Regions from separate parts of the Algihabitans albus genome, predicted to be linked through region 1. Evidence: predicted binding sites of a transcription regulator. Region 1 holds the regulator's gene; the other holds the start of a gene.

Region 1 (7,581 bases):
GTGGCGGTCAGCGCCCTGACCGCCTGTTCGAAGGCCGCTCTCGTTTCGAAACGGCCGACCACTTCGATGACCGGCATTGTCCCGTCGCTCACGCTCTATCGCCTCCAGTTGATCTGTATTGGCTTTGTCCTATTCGGAGTCGCAGGACGAGGCAAGGATGCTCGGCGCCCTTTTCATTTCGATCTCGAATCTCCAGGTACCGAAATTCCGAGTCGGGACACGCGGGCCCCGATGCTACTGTCCGCCTCCCGCATCCGCTCACCTCCGCAGCCCATGCCAGACAGCGCCCCTTCCGCTTCCGAAACGAAATCCGCGCCCCCCGCGACCCCGATGATGGCCCAGTATTGGGAGATCAAGCGGGCATACCCGGACGCCTTACTGTTCTACCGCATGGGCGACTTCTACGAACTCTTCTTCGAAGACGCCAAAGTCGCGGCGGCGGATCTGGACATCACCCTGACCAAGCGTGGCCAGCATGCTGGGGAGGAGGTCGCAATGTGCGGCGTGCCGGTGCATGCTGCCGAGGCCTATCTGGCGCGCCTGATCCGCCAGGGCCACAAGGTCGCGATCTGCGAGCAGCTCGAAGATCCGGCTCAGGCGAAGAAACGCGGCAGCAAGTCGGTGGTCAAGCGCGACGTGGTGCGCCTGGTCACCCCCGGTACACTAACCGAGGATGAGCTGCTCGACGCCCGCCGGCACAACTATCTGGCCGCGCTGACGGACGCGGGCAGTGAACTCGGACTCGCTTGGCTCGATGTCTCGACAGGCGACTTTCTGGCCGAAGCCGTGACGCCCGGCAATCTGGGTGCGGCCCTCGCCCGGATCGCTCCCGGCGAGCTGCTGCTGCCCGAACGCCTGCTGCAGCGTGCCGACCTCTTCGAGCTGCTAGGCGACTGGAAGGCGGCCTTAACCCCGCTGCCCTCCGCGCGCTTCGACAGCGAAAATGCGCGGCGCCGTCTGCAGGCGGTGTTCGAGGTCGAAGCGCTCGACGCTTTCGGCGCCTTCGAGCGGGCTGAGCTGGCCGCGGCCGGAGCGCTACTCGACTACGTGGAGCTGACACAGAAAGGCAAGCTGCCGCGCTTGACGCCGCTGCGCCGTCAAGCGCGCGGGACAGTCATGGAGATCGATCCGGCGACGCGGCGAAACCTCGAGCTGACCGAATCCCTGACCGGCGGACGCAAGGGCACGCTGCTCAACGTTCTCGACCGCACGGTGACCGGGGCCGGCGCCCGCCTGCTGGCACAAAGGCTGTCGGCGCCCTTGACCGACGAGGGTGAGATCGCGGCACGGTTGGACGCCGTCGCTTGGCTGGTCGAACGCGCGGATCTACGTGAGGGCCTGCGCAACCGTCTGCGCCAGGCTCCCGACATGGAACGCGCGCTGTCGCGGCTATCGCTGGGGCGCGGCGGTCCTCGCGATCTGGCCGCGATCCGCGACGGCCTCAGGCAGGCCGCCGGTCTGCAAGGCGATCTGCTGGGCCTGAGCGAAGACCCGCCACCCGCCGCTTTGACCCGTTCAGCCGAAGCGTTGGGCCAGCAAGAGGGACTCATCGACCGCCTCAGTCGAGCTCTGGCACCGGAGTTGCCCATGCTCACGCGCGACGGCGGTTTCGTCGCCGCCGGCTATGCGCCGCACCTGGACGAGCTGAAGCAGCTTCGCGACGAATCCCGACGCCTGATCGCCGGCCTGCAGGCCAAGTATGCGGCGGCAACCGGTATCGGCAGCCTCAAGGTCAAGCACAACAACGTGCTGGGCTACTTCCTGGAAGTCTCCGCAACCAATGCCGCGAAGATGCCGCAGGATCCGGCAGCCGGTTTCGTCCATCGCCAGACCTTGGCGTCGGCGGTCCGCTACAGCACGACCGAACTTGGCGAGCTGGAACAGAAGATTCTGCAGGCTGCGGACAGGGCGCTGGCAGTCGAGCTGGAAATCTTCGCCCAGCTCGTCGAGGAGGTGCTACAGCGCGCGGATCCGGTCGCGGCAGTCGCGCGCGCCCTCGCCGAACTGGACGTGGCCGCCGGTCTGGCCCAGTTGGCGGCCGAAGCACGCTGGACCCGGCCCCAGGTCGAGGACTCGACGATCTTCGTCGTGGAGGACGGGCGACATCCGGTGGTGGAGGCGGCGCTTGCGGCCAACGAGGGCGCGCGTTTCGTCGCCAACGACTGTGACCTCTCCAAAGCTCAGCAGCTTTGGCTTGTCACCGGCCCCAACATGGCCGGCAAGTCCACCTTCCTGAGGCAGAACGCCCTGATTGCCGTGCTCGCTCAGATGGGCAGCTTCGTCCCAGCGGCCCGCGCGAAGATCGGCACCGTCGACCGGCTGTTCAGCCGAGTCGGCGCGGCCGACGATTTGGCGCGCGGACGCTCCACCTTCATGGTGGAGATGGTCGAGACAGCCGCAATCCTGAATCAAGCAACGGCTCGGTCCCTGGTCATCCTGGACGAGATCGGCCGTGGGACCGCGACCTTCGACGGCCTGTCGATCGCCTGGGCCTGCGTCGAACATCTCCACGAGGTGAACCGCTGTCGCGGCCTCTTCGCAACCCACTATCACGAGCTCACGCATCTGGCCGGCAAACTGGAGCGCTTGTCCTGCTACGCCATGCGGGTGAAGGAATGGCAGGGCGAGGTGGTCTTCCTGCATGAGGTCGCACCGGGCGCCGCCGACCGCTCCTACGGCATCCACGTCGCCCGTCTTGCCGGCTTGCCGCCTGCCGCCGTGACCCGGGCCGAGGAGGTGCTGGGACTGCTCGAACAGGGCGAACAAGCGGGGGCTTTGACCCGGCTCGCCGACGACCTGCCGCTCTTCGCGGCGGTGCCCCGGAGCGATAGGGCCGTCCCGCAGCCGCAAGAAAGCCTCAGCGATACGGAACTTCGGACCATCAACCCGGACGAGTTGACGCCGAAGCAGGCGCTGGAGTTGCTCTACAGATTGAGAACTCTCGTCGAGGACTGACGCCCTGGCCCGCCCCAGTCTCGGCCGAAACGGGACCCGGCCTCAGGCCTGCGTGTCGACGGTCGAGCCGGGCTCGGGCGGCTCGTCGTTCTCCTGACCGCCGGCAGTTCCCGCCTTCGGACCGCCCTTCGCGACGGCAACCCGGGCCGGGCGCAACAGGCGCTCGCCAAGCAGCCAACCGAGTTCGTAGACCTGCGCCACCGTGCCGGCCGGCTTGGTCGGGTCGTCGATCTCGATCATCGCTTCGTGGCGGTGAGGGTCCAGCTTCTCGCCGATCGGATCGATGGGCACGATTCCATGCTTAGCGAAGGCGTCGCCCAAGGCCTTGTCGGTCATCTCGACGCCGGTCAAGAGCGTCTTCAGCGCCGGGTCCTGCTCGACGGCATCGGTCGGAACGGCGGCCAGAGCGCGTTTCAGGTTGTCGGCCACGCTCAGCAGATCCTTCGCCAATGGCGCGGCGGCGTATTTCAGGGCTTCGGCCTTCTCGCGGCGGGCGCGGTTGCGCAAGTTCTCGGTCTCGGCCAGCGCGCGCACGAGTTGATCCTTCGTGTCGGCAACCTGTGCCTCGAGTTCGGCCTCACGCGGCGTTGTCGCCTGAGGGCTGCCGAAGTTGCCTTCGCCTTCGTTTAAATCCAGAGCCTCCAAGGTCTCTTCGTCGAACGAGATTGCCTCCTCCTCGTCCGCGGCCTGCGCAGCGGCAGCTTCCGCTGCGGCGGCCTCGGCCGGTTTCGGGGCAGGCTCATCGGATACAAAGTCGGCCGTGCTCGGCCCTTCGGGCTTCTGCTTCGGATCGGCGGTCATGACGCTCCGTTTCTTACCTTAGTCTCTCAGTTGCGTGGATCAGGATGGCCGGCCGAGCAAACGGCCGACAGCCTGGGCGGTATAATCCACCATCGGAATGATGCGGGCGTAGTCGATGCGTGTCGGGCCGATCACGCCGACGGCGCCGACGATCTGTTGCTCACTGTTGGTGTAGGGCGCCACCACCAGGGAACAGCCGGTCAAGCCAAAGAGTTCGTTCTGGGCGCCGATGAAGATCTGCACGCCCTCAGCCATCTCCGTCATCTCCAGCAGCTTCAGCAGCGCTTCCTTGCGCTCCAGCGCGGTGAAGAGGTGACGGATGCGCTCCAGGTCTTCGAGAGCCTGCACATCGTCAAGCAGCTGATGCTGACCGCGCACGATCAAAGCTCCACCGCCGCTCGGCGCATCGCCGGACCAGGTGGCCAAACCCGCCTCGATCACCTTTCGGGTCAGCGTGTCGAGCTCGGCGCGCGTCTGAGTCAACTCGCTCTGGATGGCGCCGCAAGCCTCGCCGAGACCGCGATCGCGCAAGCGCGCCGCCAGGTAGTTGCCCGCTTCGACCAGGGACGAGGGCGGCAAGCCGATCGGAACGTCGATCACGCGGTTCTCGACCTGTCCCGACTGGGTGACCAGGACGACCAAAGCGCGGCCGGGGCCAAGCGAGACGAACTCGATATGCTTCAGCGGCGCGTCCGACTTGGGGGCGAAAACCAGGCCGGCACAGCGTGACAGACCGGACAGCATGGAGGAGGTTTCCTCCATGACTTCGGTAAAGCTGCGTCCCTGCGCGGCGCAGCGCGAATCGATTTCCGAGCGCTCCTCGCGGGTTAGGTTCCCGCGCTCCAGGAGACCGTCCACAAACAGCCGCAGCCCCAGTTCGGTCGGCAGGCGGCCAGCGGAGGTGTGCGGCGCCATCAGCAAGCCGAGATCCTCGAGATCCGCCATGACGTTGCGGATCGTCGCCGGTGACAGCGTCATGCCAAGCTGTTGCGACAGGCTGCGCGAGCCGATCGGCGCGCCGGTCTCGACATAAGCCTCCACGATACGGCGGAAGATGTCGCGATGCCGGGCGTTGAGGCCACCCAGTTCGCTGGCGATTTGCTCGACTGCGGACCTGACGCTGCTCATCTCGGTTGCGCGCTACTCCCCGGTTGAATCGCCGCCTCGCCCGCAGCGACTGCGCTCTTGGCGGCCGTCTCCGATGTAAGCGAATCGGCCGGTCACTTCAACGTCGCCCCCTGCCGCACAAGCGCCGCCGGCGGACTCCCACGACAGGCCCGATCTCAAAGCGGCGCCAGAGGGCCCTTGCAAGCCTATAGGAACCCGCGCTATGCCGCGCTCAACGCCTCTTCACCGGAAACACCAGGAGTTTTCTATGCGCCCAAGCGGCCGCACGCGCGATCAACTGCGCCCCGTCGTCTTGGAGACGGAGGTCAACAAATATGCCGAAGGCTCCTGTTTGGCGAAGTTCGGCGACACCCACGTCCTCTGCACCGCCAGTCTGATCGAAGGTGTGCCACCTTGGCTGCGCAACTCCGGACGCGGCTGGGTCACAGCGGAATACGGCATGCTGCCCCGCTCGACCGACAGCCGCATCGACCGCGAGGCGGCGCGCGGCAAGCAATCGGGTCGCACCCAGGAGATTCAAAGACTGATCGGCCGCTCTCTGCGCGCCGTTACCGATCTGACCGGCTTCGGCGAGCGGCAGATCAAACTGGACTGCGACGTTATTCAAGCCGATGGCGGTACACGTACGGCCTCGATTACCGGCGCGTACGTGGCCCTTCACCTCTGCTTTCAACACATGCAACGCTTCGGGGCCGTCAAGACGATCCCCCTGCGCGAGCCGGTCGCAGCGATCTCCTGCGGCATCTACCAGGGCGAGACCATCCTCGATCTGGACTATGCCGAGGATTCGACCGCTCAGGCCGATGCCAACTTCGTACTGACCGCCGGCGGCGGCATTGTGGAAGTCCAGGCCACTGCGGAGCAGGAACCTTTCACCCGCGAGCAATACGACCAGCTGCTGGAGTTGGCCGAGAGGGGTGTTGCCGACCTGGTTGCGCTTCAACAAAAGGCCGTCGGGTTGGCGCCGGCGTAACGTTGGCGGTACGCCTCGCGAGCGGGGGCTGCACAATCTTTGCCGCGTAACTATGTTACCGCGTATGCATTCGCGTACGCTCACAGGCAAGCTGGTGATTGCCAGCCACAATCCCGGCAAGATCCGGGAAATCGACGATTTGATCGCGCCCTTTGGGCTCGAAGCCATCTCGGCTGGCGCGCTGGGGCTGCCCGAGCCGGAGGAAACCGGCACGTCCTTCGCCGCCAACGCGGAGTTGAAGGCCGTGGCCGCAGCCATCGGCGCCAATCTGCCGGCGCTCGCCGACGACTCCGGGCTCGTGGTCCCGGCGCTCGATGGTGCCCCGGGCATCTATTCGGCGCGCTGGGCGGGCCCGCAGAAGGACTTCTCGGTCGCCATGGCGCGCGTCGAGCAGGAACTGGGAGATCGCACAGCCCTGGCACAGCGCAACGGCAGTCATGCCAACGCTTACTTCGTCTGTGCGCTGGCACTGGCTTGGCCGGATGGTTCGGTCGAAGTCTTCGAAGGCCGTGTTGAAGGCGAGTTGACTTTCCCCCCGCGCGGCGACCGGGGCTTCGGATACGACCCGATCTTCCTGCCTCAAGGCGACTCGCGCACCTTCGGAGAAATGCCGCCGGCCGAAAAGCATGCGATCAGTCACCGCGCCCGCGCCTTCGCACAACTGAAGCGCCGTCTGGAAGATCTGCAGTAGGCTGCTCTCCGGCCGGCGGCGGAGCATGCCGGCGGCACCAGTCTGCACCCTCGCCGCGAGAAGGCTCGAGATACCGTGCAAGGCCACCCTAGTCATAGAGACGAAGCGGACTCTTCTCAGTCTCGCAGCGGACAGGGAATTTCCGATAGGGAGTCGGACCGGACAACGCTCGATGCCCGGCCGAAGCAGGATCCCGGGTTCGGCGTCTACATTCACTGGCCCTTCTGCCGCTCCAAGTGCCCCTATTGCGACTTCAACAGCCACGTCCGGGACACAGTCGACCAAGTGCGCTGGCGGGAGGCGCTGTTGGCGGAACTCGCTCACTATGCCGGTGAAACGCCGGAGCGGCGCGTCAGCTCGATCTTCTTCGGTGGCGGTACGCCCTCCTTGATGGCGCCGGAAACGGCCGCAGCTTTGATTGCGGCGGTCAAGCACCACTGGCCGGCAGCGCCCGAGCTGGAGGTGACGCTGGAGGCCAACCCCACTTCGGTCGAGGCACCTCGCTTTGCGGCCTATGCCGACGCCGGCGTCAACCGCGTGTCGCTCGGCGTGCAGGCCCTGAACGATCGGGACTTGAGCTTCCTGGGACGCGAGCACGACACCGCCGAAGCGATGGCAGCCGTGGCCCTGGCACGAGGGCAGTTCCAGCGCGTCTCCTTCGACCTGATCTATGCCCGGCCCGGCCAGACTCCGGCGGCCTGGGCGGAAGAGCTACGCCGCGCCTTGGGTGAAGGTTGCGACCATCTTTCACTCTATCAGCTGACCATCGAGCAAAACACGGCTTTTCACGCGCGGGCACGCCGTGGCGAGCTGCCGCTGGCCGAGCCCGAGACGGCCGCCGACCTCTTCGAGGCGACACAAAACACCCTCGCCGCCGAAGGATTGCCGGCTTACGAGATCTCCAACCACGCCCGTCCCGGCGAGGCCTGCCGCCACAACCTCACCTACTGGCGCGGAGGCGACTACCTGGGCATCGGGCCGGGTGCGCATGGCCGTATCACTCGGGGGCGCGACAAACTCGCGACCCGCCAGC
Region 2 (7,581 bases), on a different contig from region 1:
CTTTGGATCGCGCCGTCTATGAACTGGATGCCAGCGAAGTGGACCTGGAAGACTGCCGCGGCACCAACGTCAATTGGGATTTGATCCGCAACGTCTGTACGATCGGGACTCCGGTTGTGCACGGCGACTGGACCGAAGCTGCCTGCAGCGGCGTCGGTGTCTGGGTCGGACTGACCAGCGAGTGCGTCGTCTCCTACGCCTGGAAAGGCTGCGTCGAGGCGCGCTACGGCTCCGGAGACGACGTCACCGACGCGCCACCTGCAACGGCTCCCTTCCAGCCCTACTACTGGCCGCGCTGGCGCAACGGCAACGATATCGAGAGCCGCTATAACTCCTGGCTGTTCGATAACGAGCTTCTTCTTCAAAACGAGAACACGGCGGTCGACGAAACGGAAGCCACCAACACAGACAGCAACAACGGCCTCGGTCCGAACCTCGGGTGCGGCCCTCCAATCACTCCCTGGACCGACCAGCGCGGCACCGTCGAGGCGGCGATCGACGATATGAACTCCTGGCATCGCGGCGGCACGACCACCAACCTGGGCCTGGTCTGGGGATGGCGTCTGCTGTCACCCCGGTGGCAGGGCCTGTGGGGCGACCCGAACCTGCCTCTGCCCTACGACGAACCGTTGATGCAGAAGGTCGCGGTCATCCTGACCGACGGCGATAATCTGTTTTACGATGGTCATGCCCCCTCCGGAGACACGGACTACACCGGCTATCAGCGCATTTCGGACGGACGTATCGGCACCACGAACAAAAATACCGCCCGGCGCGAACTGAACGACCGCACGCTACAGATCTGCAATGCCATGAAGGCGGAGCAGATCATCATCTACACCATCACCTTCGACGTGCGCACCGACAGCCGAGGACAGGACATCCGCGACACCTTCCGCAACTGCGCCACGACGCCCGGGCATTTTTTCGACTCCTACGGTGGCTCCGGGCTCAGCCAAACGTTCCGCGTGATCGCAGCTCAGCTCTCCAACCTCCGCATTGCCGAATAGCCGTCATGCATCCGAGGCATTGCAACGGCATACTCGACAGGTTGCAACCTGTCAGGGGGTTGCGCCCTGTCGGGCAATCCGATAGCTGAAAGTCGGCTGCTCAACGACCCTTCTTCGCGGCCACCTTCCCATCAGCCAGCAGTCGGGATGCGTCACCTTCGTCATGAGCAAAGCCATTCAGGAAGAAAGCGTCGTTTCAGTCCGCCACTGGACGGACGATCTCTTCAGCTTCAGCACCACGCGGGATCCGGCCTTTCGCTTCCTGAATGGCCAGTTCACGATGATCGGCCTGAAGGTCGAGAACAAACCCCTGCTGCGCGCCTATTCTATGACCAGCGCCAACTACGAGGATCACCTGGAGTTTTTCTCGATCAAGGTGCAGAACGGACCGCTCACCTCACGCCTGCAGCACGTCCAGGAGGGCGATAAGCTGCTTGTCAGTCAAAAGCCGACCGGGACGCTGGTGCAGGACAGCTTGATCCCGGGCCGTCATCTCTATCTCTTCAGCACCGGCACGGGTATCGCGCCCTTCTGTAGCATCATCAAAGACCCCGAGGTCTACGAACGCTTCGAGAAGATCGTGCTGATCCACGGCTGCCGGCGCGTGGCCGACCTGGCCTATGGCGGGTTGGTCGTTCAGCAGACCCTTGAGCACGAGCTGATCGGCGAAATTGTCCGCCCGAAGCTGCTTTACTACCCGACCACGACTCGCGAGGCTTCCCGGTACACGGGGCGCATCACCGACCTGGTGCAAAGCGCCAAGCTGTTCGAAGATCTCGATATCTCGCCGCTCGACAAAGAGCGGGACCGGGTCATGCTCTGCGGCAGCCCCATGATGCTGGCCGATTGCGTCGCGCTCTTGGAGCAGTCCGGCTTCCAGGAGGGAAGCCAGTCGAAACCGGGACAGTTCGTCATCGAGAAAGCTTTCGTCGAGAAGTAGACGGACGATGGCCTCGACGGACGGCTAGTTGATCGTGATCACCTGGTCCGACAGACGAGCTCGAAAAACCGACCAGTGATAGAGCGTCGACTGCTGAACGAACCTGTCGAAAATCAGCGGCGCGTAGCTGTAGTAGACCTCCGCCACGTACAGGCTTTCGTTCTCGCGCGGTTGCAGGTTCTGCGGCAACACGGCCTCGTCCCCCGGCAGACCGACCCGGCTCGCCCGCACCAAATCACCGGCGCCGATCTGCTGCCAGACGACTTCGGGCGGCGTGTCCGCAACACGGGTCACGGCGGAGATCAGCACGACGCCCTCCTGCGGGAAGCTGAAGGGCTGCATCAGGTGCTCGACGGAATCGAAGATGTTGACCAAATCCTGCGGCGTCACCTGAGCTCCGCGGGAAACGAGATCGCCGACGGACATGGCAGCCCGATCCAGCTTCTGCATGATCAAGACGTAACGGGCGAATTCGACCGCGCCCAGCAACAGGATCAGCAGGAGAGGCGTAACAACAGCCATCTCGACCAGAACCGTACCTTTGCGGTTCCAGCGCAAGAGCCGAAACAGCGACGTCCGCTTGCTCGTCAGGGCGCGTACCTCTGACCAAAGCGCAATCAAGGCGAACCTGCCGCGCCGCCGGCAGAGCCGTCGCCTGCACTGCCGAAAGGCTCGTTGCGGACCACAATCGAAGCACTCAGCCGCATCAGACCGTTTTCGTCGCCCATCAGCGGGTCCAGCATGCCCGTGAGCAAATCCCACTGGTAGCGCAGCGTGTAGAGCACGATATCGCCCGGCCCGCCGAGACCAGCAGCCCCCATATCGGCGTCCCACTGACCGTTTCCGTTGACGTCTGTGTAGGATTCGCCGCCGTCGAAACTGCCGTTTCCGTTGTCGTCGGCGAAAGGCTCCGGCTCCCCGATGTCGTTGAAACTGGGATAGACGAAGAAGGTGATGTCCACCTCATCCATCTCAACCAGACCCTGAGTATGTTCATCGACAATCTGCAGGATCCGTTCTATGCGGGTCTGCCCGTCCGGTGCGAAACCGGTGATACCGAAGCGCGCGGCTTCACGCAGCCCCCCTTCCATCAGGGAGGTGACGAAAAGCACCATGGCGACCTCGATCAGCCCGATCGCCAGCAGGATGAAGGCGGGGAAGACGATCGCGAATTCCACCAGGGTGGCGCCCGCGCGCGCGCGCCAGAAACGACGGCCGAGCGTGGCCAGCGCCAAGACGAGCGGCAGGGGCAGTCGGACAGATGGGTGACAGGCAACCATAGCCGGGATGCTACGCCCAAGGCGGTAAACAAGCCCTTACCAATGCTCACTTAACACTCTGAATTTTATATGTATTTTCAAATCAACAGAGCTTCCTGGGCGGAGGGCGATCCGTGCCTTGACATCCCCCCCCGGCTGCACGATCTATGAGCGAGTTGGCACTCATCGACAGAGAGTGCTAGTTTGGCGAATAGCCAAATCTCCAACGGTCATTGAACAGGATGGAGGAAAGTCCGATGAAGTTTCGGCCGTTGCACGACCGCGTGGTCATCCGCCGCCTCGGCGAGGACGAAAAGACCAGCGGCGGCATCATCATTCCCGACACCGCCAAGGAAAAGCCTATGCAGGGCGAGGTCGTGTCGGTTGGACAGGGCGCACGCGACGAGAAGACCGGCAAGGTCCAGGCGCTTGACGTGAAGCCGGGTGACCGGGTGCTCTTCGGCAAATGGTCGGGCACCGAGGTCAAGATCGACGGCGAAGAGCTGTTGATCATGCGTGAGTCGGACATCATGGGCGTGCTTGAGGGCATCAAGTCCTCCAAGAAAGCCGCCTGAGGCGAGAGGGCTAGACAAAATGGCTGCCAAAGACGTCAAATTTTCCTCCGATGCGCGCGAACGGATGCTGCGCGGCATCGACGTTCTGGCCGATGCGGTCAAGATCACACTCGGGCCCAAGGGCCGCAACGTGGTGCTCGACAAGTCCTTCGGTGCGCCGCGGATCACCAAGGACGGCGTGACGGTCGCCAAGGAGATCGAACTTTCCGACAAGTTCGAGAACATGGGCGCCCAGATGGTGCGCGAAGTTGCCAGCAAGACCAACGATATAGCCGGCGACGGCACCACCACGGCGACCGTGCTGGCGCAGTCGATCGTGCGCGAGGGCTCCAAGGCGGTTGCCGCCGGCATGAACCCGATGGACCTCAAGCGCGGTGTCGATCTGGCGGTGGAGGCCGTGGTTGCGGACCTTAAGAAGCGCTCCAAGAAGATCTCGAATAACAGTGAGATCGCCCAGGTCGGCACGATCTCGGCGAACGGCGACCGCGAGGTTGGCGAGATGATCGCCAAGGCGATGCAGACGGTCGGCAACGACGGCGTCATCACCGTCGAGGAGGCCAAGAGCCTGGAAACCGAGTTGGACGTGGTCGAGGGCATGCAGTTCGACCGTGGCTACCTCAGCCCCTATTTCGTAACCGACGCTGACAAGATGCAGGCTGTCCTGGAGGACCCCTACATCCTGATCCATGAGTCCAAACTGTCGAACCTGCAATCCCTGCTGCCGGTGTTGGAGGCAGTAGTGCAATCCGGCAAGCCTTTGCTGATCGTCGCGGAGGACGTCGAGGGCGAGGCCTTGGCGACCTTGGTGGTCAACAAGCTGCGCGGCGGCCTCAAGATCGCAGCCGTCAAGGCCCCGGGCTTCGGCGACCGCCGCAAGGCCATGCTGCAGGATGTCGCCATCCTGACCGCCGGCACCGCGATCAGCGAGGACCTCGGGATCAAGCTGGAGAATGTGACCCTCGACATGCTGGGCCGCGCCAAGAAGGTGGTCATTACGAAAGAGGAGACCACCCTCGTCGAGGGCGCCGGCAAGAAGAAGGATATCGAGGCTCGCTGCGGTCAGATCCGTGCCCAGATCGAGGAGACCAGCTCGGACTACGACCGAGAGAAGCTGCAGGAACGGCTGGCGAAACTGGCCGGCGGCGTTGCGGTGATCCGGGTCGGTGGCTCCACCGAGATCGAGGTCACGGAGAAGAAGGACCGCGTCGACGACGCCCTGCACGCAACCCGTGCGGCGGTCGAGGAAGGCGTTCTACCTGGTGGCGGCGCCGCTCTGCTCTACGCGACCAGAGTTCTGACCAAGCTGCAGCCGGTCAACGACGACCAACGGGTCGGCATCGACATCGTCCGCAAGGCTCTGCAGACGCCGGTGCGTCAGATCGCCGGCAACGCCGGTCACGACGGCTCGGTGATCGCCAGCAAGCTGCTGGAGCAGAAGGATGCCAACTACGGCTTCGACGCCCAGAGCGGTCAGTTCTGCGATCTGGTGAAGTCCGGTATCATCGACCCGACCAAGGTGGTGCGCGCGGCGCTGCAAGACGCGGCTTCGGTCGCCGGCCTGCTGATCACGACGGAAGCCATGGTCGCGGAACAGCCGGAGAAGAAGTCAGCCGCAGGTGCCGGCATGCCGGGTGGTATGGGCGACATGGACTTCTAAGCTCACGTTTCTCGGTGAACTTGGTAGGTTGGAGGAGGGGTCGCGGCTATGGCTGCGGCCCCTCGTCGATTCGCACTGTCGAATTCACCCCGCCCCATGCCGATCGGGGATCGGCTTCGACTCGGCGTATTCTGAGAGGCCAATCCTTCGACTCGAATTGAGTCTCCAAGTCCTACCGATCATCGAAGAAGGGAGAAAAGCCTATGCAGGAGATTAGCAGCGTGGCGGTACTCGGTACCGGTCTGATGGGCCGCCCCATGGCCGAGCGGCTATTGGGGGCCCGCTTCTCCCTGCGTGTCTGGAATCGGACTCGCGCCAAGGCCGAGCCGCTGACCGAACTGGGTGCAAGATTATGTGAGACACCGGGCGAGGCTGTCGAGGACGCCGACGTCATCATTACCATGCTCGAAAACGGCCCTGTGGTGACCGACGTCCTTTTCGCCAGCGACCTGCTCTCCAAATCTGCGCCTGGAGCGCTGGTGATCGATATGTCTTCGATCCCGCCGTCCCTCGCCCGCGATCACGCAACCAGGCTGGCGGAGCGAGACCTGAGCCACTTGGACGCACCGGTCTCCGGCGGCACGGCCGGCGCCGCGGCAGGGACCCTGGCGATCATGGCTGGGGGCTCGCCCGAAGACTTCGCGAAGGCCGCACCACTGTTCGAGGCCATGGGACGAGCCACCCACGTGGGCCCTACTGGAGCCGGCCAGATGACGAAGCTCGCCAATCAAGCGATCGTTGCCGTCACCATCGCAGCCGTCTCCGAAGGCTTGCTGCTGGCCGCCGCAGGCGGTGCCGATCCAGCCGCGGTCCGCGACGCGATCTCCGGCGGCTTTTGCGATAGTCGCATTTTGGAGCTGCACGGCAAACGGATGATCGACCGTGACTGGATCCCGGGCGGCAAGTCCAGCACCCATCTCAAGGATATGAACACAGTTCTTGAGACGGCCGAAACGCTGAAACTCGACTTGCCATTGACCAAGGCGGTTCGAGATCAGTTGGCCGAACTGGTTGCGACGGACAAGGCCGAGACGGATCACGCGGCCTTGCTGCTTTGGCTCGAAGCACGCAATGCACCTCACAGGGTGGGTAACCTACCGGATCGTTTGCCTGCCTAGAGCCGAATCGACTGAAGTCCGAACGCTTGGCTGAGCGCACTACGCTCGCGACTCCGTCTCTATTGGGTCGGTCGGAACGGATCGCACTCCAACGACGTGTCGAGCTTGCGAAGATCCGCGTCGCGGCTTCCTCGATTGGGTCTTTCGAAACGATCTAATACGACCTCAGGGCGCAGGAGACGGGGCGGAGTGGAAAAGGTTAGCCGCATCCCAAGCGTGCGCGCCAGCGACGCCGTTCATGTTCGGCACGAGATATTACACAGTATTTACATAGAATGGTTTGAGCGGTTACGCAAAGCAGCTAGCTTCCAAAACATGCTCGCAGGCCGCGAAGAAAGAGCCGACGCGAACACGGGCGATCAAGGACCTGTAACCAGAGATTCTACCGTGGAAGGCACTTAACCGCGCCTGCTGCAGGAGAAAAAGCCAAGTTCAAAAGTTCCAGATTCGAGAGTTCAAGGAGGAACCAGTCATGTATCATAAGACCGACGTTCACATCGGTCGCCGCGTTCGCGAGCGCCGGGTTGCCATGGGCCTGAGCCAGTCGGAGTTGGCCGAAGGTCTCGGTATCAGCTTCCAGCAGGTTCAGAAGTACGAGAGCGGTGCCAACCGGATCAGCGGTAGCCGCATCTGGGATATCGCAACACTTCTGCGGGTGCCGGTCGGATTCTTTTTCGACGGCCTCGAGGTCAGTCTCGACCAGATGTCCGAAGACCAGGGCGAGCAACCGATCGATCGACAAACCCTGGAAATCGCACGTGCCGTTAATAAGATCGAAGACGATACGCTGAAGAGCCAGCTCGTCCGTCTGGTCAAAGCCTGCGCGAAAAGCGCCTAGGACAGACCGCAAGCTGCGGTCCAAAAGGGCCCGCTGGCATTCACCGGCGGGCCCCTTTTCGATCTGCACGCTCTGCGTTTAATGAGAACGGCCGGCTCTTGAAAGCGCAAGTCGGTTCAGAAGACCTGCAGGACAGCATCGGGGCAATTCGAATAGCCTGCGCTTCCTGTGTTATTTAGCGATT

What was found. The regulator HrcA, encoded in region 1, represses chaperone genes, less so after heat shock. The targets are predictions, from matches to a motif close to GTTAGCACTCNCCNNNGGNGAGTGCTAAC.
Region 2: the regulator HrcA is predicted to act here: its motif matches at 3,385-3,413, upstream of DBZ32_RS09220 (co-chaperone GroES).

Annotation. Positions count from the first base shown of each region.
Region 1 covers NZ_QXNY01000004.1:430,275-437,855, reverse strand. The annotation lists gene DBZ32_RS12145 (hypothetical protein) at 1-92, opposite strand, end outside; gene mutS (DNA mismatch repair protein MutS) at 274-2,955, shown strand; gene DBZ32_RS12135 (nucleotide exchange factor GrpE) at 2,998-3,756, opposite strand; gene hrcA (heat-inducible transcriptional repressor HrcA) at 3,796-4,884, opposite strand; gene rph (ribonuclease PH) at 5,132-5,857, shown strand; gene rdgB (RdgB/HAM1 family non-canonical purine NTP pyrophosphatase) at 5,922-6,548, shown strand; gene hemW (radical SAM family heme chaperone HemW) at 6,624-7,581, shown strand, end outside.
Region 2 covers NZ_QXNY01000003.1:552,311-559,891, forward strand. The annotation lists gene DBZ32_RS09200 (vWA domain-containing protein) at 1-1,010, shown strand, start outside; gene DBZ32_RS09205 (ferredoxin--NADP reductase) at 1,174-1,950, shown strand; gene DBZ32_RS09210 (TadE/TadG family type IV pilus assembly protein) at 1,975-2,571, opposite strand; gene DBZ32_RS09215 (TadE/TadG family type IV pilus assembly protein) at 2,568-3,230, opposite strand; gene DBZ32_RS09220 (co-chaperone GroES) at 3,467-3,784, shown strand; gene groL (chaperonin GroEL) at 3,804-5,441, shown strand; gene DBZ32_RS09230 (NAD(P)-dependent oxidoreductase) at 5,645-6,559, shown strand; gene DBZ32_RS09235 (helix-turn-helix domain-containing protein) at 7,032-7,397, shown strand.